DNA from 4 places in the Geobacillus stearothermophilus ATCC 12980 genome. Region 1 is predicted to be linked to each of the others. Evidence: riboswitches for the same ligand, from Rfam matches in the RefSeq annotation. Region 1 holds a riboswitch; each other region holds the start of a gene.

Region 1 (2,197 bases):
CCGCCTTGATCTTCGCACCGACTTTCGCCACGAGCGAGGCGAAAAACTGCTTCGGCAGCTGTTCAAGCAGTTCGGAAAAGGGAAATTCGATCGTCATCGTCCACACCTTCTCAAACATTCTTGAAATTCTAGTGCAACATCATATATCGTTAAAAGCAAAATGTAAAGAAAATTTTTTCCGAGGTGAACGCTCATGACGATCCGCATCGCCTGCCTGCAGCTTGACATTGCATTTGGCGATCCAGCAAAAAACGAACAGCAAGCCGAACAGGCCGTGGAATCCGCTGCCAAAGACGGCGCTGACATCATCGTGCTGCCAGAGTTATGGACGACCGGCTACGATTTGACGCGCCTGGATGAAATTGCCGACGAAGGCGCCGAACGGGCGAAGGCGCTCGCTTCCCGATTGGCGCAAACGTACGGCGTCCATTTCGTCGCCGGTTCGGTCGCCAAAAAAACAGCCGCCGGCGTGACAAACACGATGATCGTGGCCAACCGCCATGGCCAAATCGTCGGCGAATACAGCAAGCTTCACCTGTTCCAATTGATGGATGAACATTTGTATTTGCAGCCGGGAAACGAGCCAGGCTTGTTCTCGCTTGACGGGCTGCCGTGCGCTGGGGTCATTTGCTATGACATCCGATTTCCGGAGTGGATTCGCGCCCATGCGTTGGCCGGAGCGGAAGTGCTGTTTGTCGTCGCCGAATGGCCGCTTCCCCGCCTTCACCATTGGCGGACGCTCCTGATGGCGCGGGCGATTGAAAACCAATGCTATGTCGTCGCTTGCAATCGGGCCGGACGAGACCCGAACAACGTGTTCGCCGGCCATTCGCTCATCATCGACCCGTGGGGCGAAATTATCGCCGAGGCGGACGAGAAGCCGGGCATTCTCTCGGCCGACATCGATCCCTCGCTCGTTGCGGACGTCCGCGCACGCATCCCGGTGTTTGCCGACCGCCGGCCGCACGATTATGAAGAGGCGGCAAAAAAATTTTTCAAAACGTATTGACAATCCGCCAGCCCAACCTGTATCATTCGAATCAAGCAACCAAACGATTGTTAACATCGTGAAAATTGCAAAAACTTAATAGCTAGATCGGTACTCTTATCAAGAGTTGGCTGAGGGAATTGGCCCAATGAAGCCCAGCAACCGACCGTAATGCTATCGTGAGATAGGGCGCACGCCAAAGGCGGCGCCGGAAGCGAACCGCTTCCGCAGGGCACGGTGCTAAGTCCAACAGAAAGACCGATGTCTTTCTGAAAGATAAGAGGCGCGAAGACGATGCATCTTCAAGCCTCTTTCCGTATGCGAAAGAGGCTTTTTCATTTGCCAAAACCTAAAGGGGGAACGTGAAAATGACGATTGTCCAATCCACTGTTTACGAACCGCTCACCGAACAAAAAGCGACCGCCCTCGCCGTCCGCCTCGGCCTATTCCGAGACGGGGCGCCGCTTGTGTGCCGCGAAATCGGCGACGGAAACTTAAACTTAGTCTTTCATATCGTCGATCAGGAAACGAAGCAAGGCGTCATCATCAAACAGGCGCTCCCGTACGCGAAAGTCGTCGGCGAAAGCTGGCCGCTCACGTTAAAGCGCGCGGTTATTGAAAGCAACGCGTTGCGCACGTTTGCCAGCTATGTACCGCAATACGTGCCGAACGTCTACTATTCTGACGAATCGCTTGCCATTACCGTGATGGAAGACTTGTCCCGTCTGCAAATCGCCCGCAAAGGGTTGATCGAAGGGAAAACATTTCCGCTTTTGTCCCGGCATATCGGCGAATTTATCGCCAAAACAGCGTTTTACACATCCGATTTCGGCATGAACCAGCAAGAGAAAAAGAAATTGGCGCAAAGCTTCGTCAATCCGGAGCTGTGCAAAATCACCGAAGATCTCGTCTTCACCGATCCATTTTTCGACCATGACACGAACAACTTCGAAGACGAGCTGCGGCCGGACGTCGAAACGCTTTGGAATGACGACCGCCTCCGTTTGGAAGCGGCGAAGTTGAAGCGCAAGTTTTTAACCGAAGCCGATGTGCTTCTGCATGGCGATTTGCATACCGGCAGCATTTTCGCAAGCACCGACGAAACGAAAGTAATCGACCCGGAATTCGCTTTTTACGGCCCGATCGGCTTTGACCTTGGACAGTTTTTCGCCAACTTGCTGTTAAATGCGTTGTCCCGCCCTGACGTTG
Region 2 (2,197 bases), 1.4 Mb from region 1:
AGCACTTTGTCGTACAGTTTATCAAACGTCTCCGGAGACATCGGCTGGTTGACCGCGCCCCAGTCGATCGTTTGCTTCGTTGACGGTTCTTCGACGATGTATTTGTCTTTCGGCGACCGCCCTGTGTACTTGCCGGTTGTCACCGCGACGGCTCCGGTGTGGGTCAGCCGTCCTTCGTTCCGTTGCAGGACTTTCTCGACGAGCTCGGCGACGGACAATTGGTGATGTACGTACGGTTTTTGTAGCAATAAATCAAGCTTATTCGTCATGTTTGCGATCCCCATATTCAAAACCCGCCTTCTTTTTGTAATCACTCTTGAAAATAGTATAACACATTTTTATTAATAGTCCATACTAATTGTGTGGGTTTTTCAAACTTTATTTTGCCCAATGTGTCGATTTCCTTGAGGAAAGAATTTTCGCGGCTGGAAATGATAAAAAATGAATTTTGATAGTTGACTTTGCCGATTCCGTTGCGATAAGATAAGTCATTGAACGGATACTCTTATCCCGAGCCGGTGGAGGGACAGGCCCGATGAAGCCCAGCAACCGTCACAACTGGACATGTGTGAAATGGTGCTAACCTGTGGCAAGGCGCAGTCCTTGAACGATAAGAGTGAAAGGAAGCAATACGATTGCCATGACCTTTCCTCAGCCGTTACAGGAAAGGTTTTTTATATTGCGAAGGGAAAAAGGGAAATGAGTTCCGTGTCGCCACATCATGCCAAGAGGAGGAAACAAACCGAATGTCAGCCAAACGCCGCTTGTTTACTTCAGAGTCTGTGACGGAAGGACATCCGGATAAAATTTGCGACCAAATTTCTGACGCCATTTTGGATGCGATTTTGGAAAAAGATCCAAACGCCCGCGTCGCCTGCGAAACGAGCGTCACGACCGGGCTGGTGCTCGTGAGCGGGGAAATCACGACATCAACATACGTGGACATTCCGCGCATCGTCCGCGATACGATCCGGGAGATCGGCTACACGCGCGCCAAATACGGATTTGACGCTGATACGTGCGCGGTGCTGACGTCGATTGACGAACAATCGCCGGACATTGCGATGGGGGTGGATCGGGCGCTCGAGGCGCGCGAAGGTCAGATGACTGATGAGGAAATTGAAGCGATCGGCGCCGGCGACCAAGGATTGATGTTTGGGTTCGCCTGCAATGAGACGGAAGAATTGATGCCGCTGCCGATTTCGCTTGCGCACCGCTTGGCGCGCCGATTGGCGGAAGTGCGTAAAACGGACGTCTTGCCGTACTTGCGGCCGGACGGGAAAACGCAAGTGACGATCGAATACGATGAAAACGGCAAACCGGTGCGCGTCGATACGATCGTCGTTTCCGCGCAGCACCATCCGGAAATTACGCAAGAGCAAATCGAGCGCGACATTAAAGAGCAGGTCATCAAGCCGGTCGTGCCCGCGGAGCTGCTTGATGAGAACACGAACTATTTCATCAACCCGACAGGACGGTTTGTCATCGGCGGTCCGCAAGGGGATGCTGGGTTGACGGGGCGCAAAATCATCGTCGATACGTACGGCGGCTACGCCCGCCACGGCGGTGGCGCGTTCTCGGGCAAAGATCCGACGAAAGTCGACCGCTCGGCAGCGTATGCGGCCCGCTATGTCGCGAAAAACATCGTCGCGGCAGGACTGGCCGACAAATGCGAAGTGCAGCTCGCCTACGCGATCGGCGTCGCCCGTCCGGTATCGATTTCCATTGATACGTTCGGCACCGGCAAAGTGTCGGAAGACATTTTGATTGAGGTCGTGCGCAGCAACTTCGATCTCCGCCCGGCGGGCATCATCAAAATGCTTGACCTGCGCCGCCCGATTTACAAACAGACGGCTGCTTACGGCCATTTTGGGCGTACGGACATCGACTTGCCGTGGGAGCGCACTGATAAAGCGACGACGCTGAGAGAACAAGCGCTGGCGCTGGCGGACAAGTGATGAAAGAAAAAGAGCTGCCTGATCACGGTAGCTCTTTTTTGTCGGCGCACGATGTCCGCTGTTGCTGCAGCGCTTTGTAATACTGCCCTTTCTCGACATATTCGCGGCGGATGCGCTCCATTTCGCGGATATCGTCTTCCGTCAGTTCGCGGACGACTTTCGCCGGTCGGCCGAGGGCGAGCGTGTTGGGTGGAATTTTTTTGCCCGGCGGCACTAAACTGCCGGCGCCGATAAACGCG
Region 3 (2,197 bases), 200 kb from region 1:
CACCAATACAATAAATCCTATTTTGATGGGCATGCTGGCCGCTTTTAGGCGAAAAGCAACTCCAATCAACACAACAAGCGGCAGGCTAATCAGAATAAAATACGGCCACGACCATTGTTTCACCCACTTCACTCCTGTCTGCGATGCGGTTTCTAGTAAATTCCTTGTTAATATCATCCATTTTAATTATACACCTTGACTCTAAAAAAAAAAAAAGAGAAATCGTTCGATAATTTTATCTTTTTTTTACATATTTCGACATATTTCGTGCTATTGACATGAAACAGAGATGCTTTTAAGAGATTAGTACAAGGTAAGGGAGGAGATACAATGCTTCTTTTTTATTACGTCATCCCATGTTTCCTACATCATCATATGGTATAATAATCCCAACCAACATGAAACGAATGGAGAAGGAATCCACTTGAAAAGCATCAAACCCGGCCGCGTCCCGTCGATGCAAGGGCTGTTCGGCAGCATCGCCGCTGTGTTGTTCGGCATCTTTTGGATGGTGATGACCTTCTCCATCACCGCGGACTCGCCGTTTCCCGCCGCCCGCTTTTTTCCGTTTTTCGGCCTTGTCGTCATCGCCATCGGTGTATTTCAAGCAATTTACCATTACAAAAATGCGACGGGAAAACAACGCATGTCCTTATTGGACATTGTCGTCAGCGAGGAAGAGCCCGACCCACTGAACGTCCGATTTGGAGGCAAAGAGAAAACAAACAAGTATTGCCCATACTGCGGAGAACATGTGCAGCGTGATTTTCAGTTTTGCCCCCGATGCGGGAAAGCGCCGAGCCCTTGACGCGAGCCGCTCTTTTTATCTGAATCTCTTTAACTTTTGAAATTTCCTTCTTCACCGTATTGAATAATTTCGAAAAATACATTAAATTATATAGTAATCATCAAAACGTCACCGCACAATTGCATACCGGCATTCTTATCAAGAGAGGGGGAGGGACTGGCCCGGTGAACCCTCAGCAACCTGGCCCGCGGCCAAGGTGCTAAATCCAGACAGGCGGAAGCCTGGAAGATAAGAAGAAGCGAATGAAAAGTCTTCTTCTTATAGAAGGCTTTTTTCTTTTACTACGGAGAAACGGGGGAATCGAACGTGGGATTGCTGGATGAGTTGAAAGAGCGCATTCTCATCGCCGACGGGGCGATGGGAACGCTTTTATATTCGCACGGCATTGACCGTTGTTTTGAAGAATTGAATTTATCCAATCCAGATGAAATCGTCCATATTCATGAAGCGTATATCGCCGCGGGCGCCGACGTCATTCAGACGAATACATACGGCGCCAACTATGTGAAACTCGCCCGCTACGGCCTTGAAGATGAGGTGCCGGCCATCAACCGCGCGGCGGTGCGGCTCGCCAGGCAAGCGGCGAACGGGCGGGCATACGTGCTCGGAACGATCGGGGGGCTGCGCACGTTAAACAAAAGCGTCGTCACGCTTGAAGAAGTGAAACGGACGTTTCGCGAGCAGCTGTTTGTCCTGCTGGCTGAAGGAGTCGACGGCGTGCTGCTCGAGACGTATTACGATTTGGAAGAGTTGGAGACGGTGCTTGCCATCGCCCGCAAAGAGACCGACTTGCCGATTATCGCTCACGTCTCGCTCCATGAAGTCGGCGTCTTGCAAGATGGCACGCCGCTCGCGGACGCCCTTATCCGCCTGGAGGCGCTCGGGGCCGATGTCGTCGGACTGAACTGTCGTCTCGGTCCATATCATATGCTTCGGTCGCTCGAGGAAGTGCCGCTGCCAAAGCAGGCGTTTTTGTCGGCGTATCCGAATGCGAGCCTCCCGGATTACCGCGATGGCCGGCTTGTCTATGAGACGAACGCTGAATATTTCGAGGAAACAGCCAAAGCGTTCCGCGACCAAGGGGTGCGCTTGATCGGCGGGTGCTGCGGCACGACGCCGAAACATATTGAGGCAATGGCAAAGGCGCTCGCCGACCGGACGCCGGTGACGGAAAAAACGGTGAAGCGGCGCACGGCATCTGTATCGGTGCAAGCCGATCGGCCCGCGCCGACTCCGCTTCCCGAGCTCGCCCGCACGTACCGCTCGGTCATTGTGGAGCTAGATCCGCCGAAGCAACTCGGCATTGACAAGTTTCTTGCTGGGGCGAAAGCGCTCCATGACGCCGGCATCGATGCGCTGACGTTGGCCGACAACTCGCTCGCCACGCCG
Region 4 (2,197 bases), 1.2 Mb from region 1:
GCTGATGAGCGGCTGGCCGGCCGCCGCGCCGACAAACGTCAGCTGCGCGATCAGCCCGCTCGGGTATTGGCCAAACAAATGGGAAATCGCCTCTTCCGTCTCTTCCGGCTCGACGAGCTGCTTGACGAACCGCTTCGTGATCGGCTGCTGCGGGTTGCGGAACACGTGCAACACGTCGCCTTGCTCAACGATTTTGCCGTTTTCCATCACGGCGACGCGGTCGCAAATTTTGCGGATGACGTGCATTTCATGGGTGATCAGCACGATCGTCAGCCCGAGCCGCTTGTTGATGTCAACGAGCAAGTCCAAAATCGCATCGGTCGTCTGCGGGTCCAACGCCGATGTCGCCTCGTCGCAAAGCAGCACTTTCGGGTTGTTGGCGAGCGCCCGGGCAATGCCGACACGCTGCTTTTGCCCGCCGCTCAACTGCGACGGATACGCCTCTTCCCGCCCCGTGAGCCCGACGAGCTCGATCAATTCATCGACCCGTTTTTGCCGCTCCGCTTTCGGAACACCCGCAATCTCGAGCGGAAACGCAATGTTTTCCCGCACTGTGCGCGACCAAAGCAAGTTGAAATGTTGGAAAATCATCCCGATCTCTTGACGCGCCTTGCGCAGCTCCCGCCCTTTGATGCGCCCCATGTCGCGGCCGGCGACGACCACCCGGCCGCCCGTCGGCTTCTCGAGCCCATTGAGCAAGCGGATGAGCGTACTTTTCCCCGCGCCGCTGTAGCCGATAATGCCGAAAATTTCCCCTTCGCGAATCTCAAGCGACACATTGTCGACGGCCGTGACTGAGCCGTTAGCCGCTTGATAGATCTTTGTCACATGTTCGAGTGTAATCATCGTTTCACCTTCCTCCCCAAGGCGGCGGAGCGCAAAAAGAAAACCTTTCTGCCCGCAGAGAACAGAAAGGTATTGTGCACCATTCCGTCTCTTATCTCTCAAAGCAGGCCGCTTTGTGTGAATTGGCACCTTTTCAGCGCACGCGCTGACGGTTGCCGGGCTTCATTGGGCACATCCCTCCACCTCTCTTGATAAGAGCGCAACAATCGCCTATTCGATTGACTACAACTGTGATTGTATCACCTTGTGTCGAACATTGTCAATAAAAATTTCACCCAACATGCCGATATGGCTTAGCCAAATGGAGGAGCGACTCAAGCAGCAACAGATGACGAAAGCTTCCCGATACATGCACTTCGCGCAGCCGGACGAGCTGCTGCAGCTTCAGCTCGCCGTCTAAAAGCGAGCAAAGTGCTTTTTTGGAGCCGTGCACCGTCAAGACGTTCCGTTCATCAGGTTCCCTTCCGGCAGTAAGCTCCTTGCCGAGCGCCACCATGGCGGTCTCTTCCTCGCTTTCAAAGCGAACATACAGCTGCTCATCCGGCAAAATCGGCAACAAATGGCGCAACGTTTGCATCCGTTCCATAAACTGTCCTACCAACTCGCACATTTCCATTGAGCATCCTCCCCCCATCTCCTTTGTCCTTTTATTTCCATGCCGAAGGGGGAGAATCCTTTACAAAAATCTCGACAGCCGCCGTGGCGAACCAACGCCGTTTTTGTCATTTCCCATGAAATGTGTCAAACGGCGTCAAAAAATGGCGGATCGTCAACGCGGCAAACGGGCGCGGATTGCTTCGTACAAATAAGGGACCGAATGGAACGCATACCATTTGCCGATGATCTCTCCGCCGGCGAAAAGAAGCAAGCACGGAACGCTTTCAATTTTCCACGCCGCCGCCTGCTCGGGGATGTAGTTGATGTCCGTTTCGCAAAACGGTATGTCCGGAAACAATTGTTCTAGGACAACAAGCATGCGCCTCGCCAACTGGCACGTGCCGCACAGTGGGGTATACAACGAAAGAGCGAGAAGCGGCTCCCCTTCCACCATTCGCTTAATATCGTTTCGACCGATTGTGTTCACTCGCCTCTTCCTCTCATGAACGATTCGATACGGACGTCAAAATGGGCGCGCAGCAGCACATGCGCCAAATGCCAGATCGGGGCGGCGGCCACTTCGCGATACGCCCGGTCAATGTAAATATGCCCTGCTTCCGGAAACACCCGGCGGAACTGCCGGCGCAATTTTTCCCCCGCCTCGTCGGCATCGGCGAGCACGTACACATCCCGCCCTTCGAGTTCATCGGCCAGCTCCTCAAGGCGCGCATCGCTGATCGTGCCGTTCGTGCAA

Evidence for each region. Region 1 has a riboswitch for S-adenosylmethionine ahead of mtnK (S-methyl-5-thioribose kinase). Riboswitches for the same ligand answer to the same signal wherever they lie in the genome.
Region 2: another riboswitch for S-adenosylmethionine. It lies ahead of metK (methionine adenosyltransferase); the one in region 1 lies ahead of mtnK (S-methyl-5-thioribose kinase).
Region 3: another riboswitch for S-adenosylmethionine. It lies ahead of QSJ10_RS03165 (bifunctional homocysteine S-methyltransferase/methylenetetrahydrofolate reductase); the one in region 1 lies ahead of mtnK (S-methyl-5-thioribose kinase).
Region 4: another riboswitch for S-adenosylmethionine. It lies ahead of QSJ10_RS13190 (methionine ABC transporter ATP-binding protein); the one in region 1 lies ahead of mtnK (S-methyl-5-thioribose kinase).

Annotation. Positions count from the first base shown of each region.
Region 1 is NZ_CP128494.1:782,177-784,373, reverse strand. Features, by position in the region: gene QSJ10_RS04265 (pyridoxal phosphate-dependent aminotransferase) at 1-97, opposite strand, end outside; gene QSJ10_RS04260 (carbon-nitrogen family hydrolase) at 194-1,009, shown strand; SAM riboswitch class I at 1,103-1,271, shown strand; gene mtnK (S-methyl-5-thioribose kinase) at 1,357-2,197, shown strand, end outside.
Region 2 is NZ_CP128494.1:2,247,654-2,249,850, reverse strand. Features, by position in the region: gene pckA (phosphoenolpyruvate carboxykinase (ATP)) at 1-284, opposite strand, end outside; SAM riboswitch class I at 503-617, shown strand; gene metK (methionine adenosyltransferase) at 747-1,958, shown strand; gene QSJ10_RS12130 (gamma carbonic anhydrase) at 1,981-2,197, opposite strand, start outside.
Region 3 is NZ_CP128494.1:581,001-583,197, reverse strand. Features, by position in the region: gene QSJ10_RS03175 (hypothetical protein) at 1-123, opposite strand, end outside; gene QSJ10_RS03170 (zinc ribbon domain-containing protein) at 425-808, shown strand; SAM riboswitch class I at 941-1,043, shown strand; gene QSJ10_RS03165 (bifunctional homocysteine S-methyltransferase/methylenetetrahydrofolate reductase) at 1,115-2,197, shown strand, end outside.
Region 4 is NZ_CP128494.1:2,417,704-2,419,900, forward strand. Features, by position in the region: gene QSJ10_RS13190 (methionine ABC transporter ATP-binding protein) at 1-846, opposite strand, end outside; SAM riboswitch class I at 935-1,044, opposite strand; gene QSJ10_RS13195 (hypothetical protein) at 1,118-1,462, opposite strand; gene QSJ10_RS13200 (thioredoxin family protein) at 1,616-1,930, opposite strand; gene QSJ10_RS13205 (ribonuclease M5) at 1,927-2,197, opposite strand, start outside.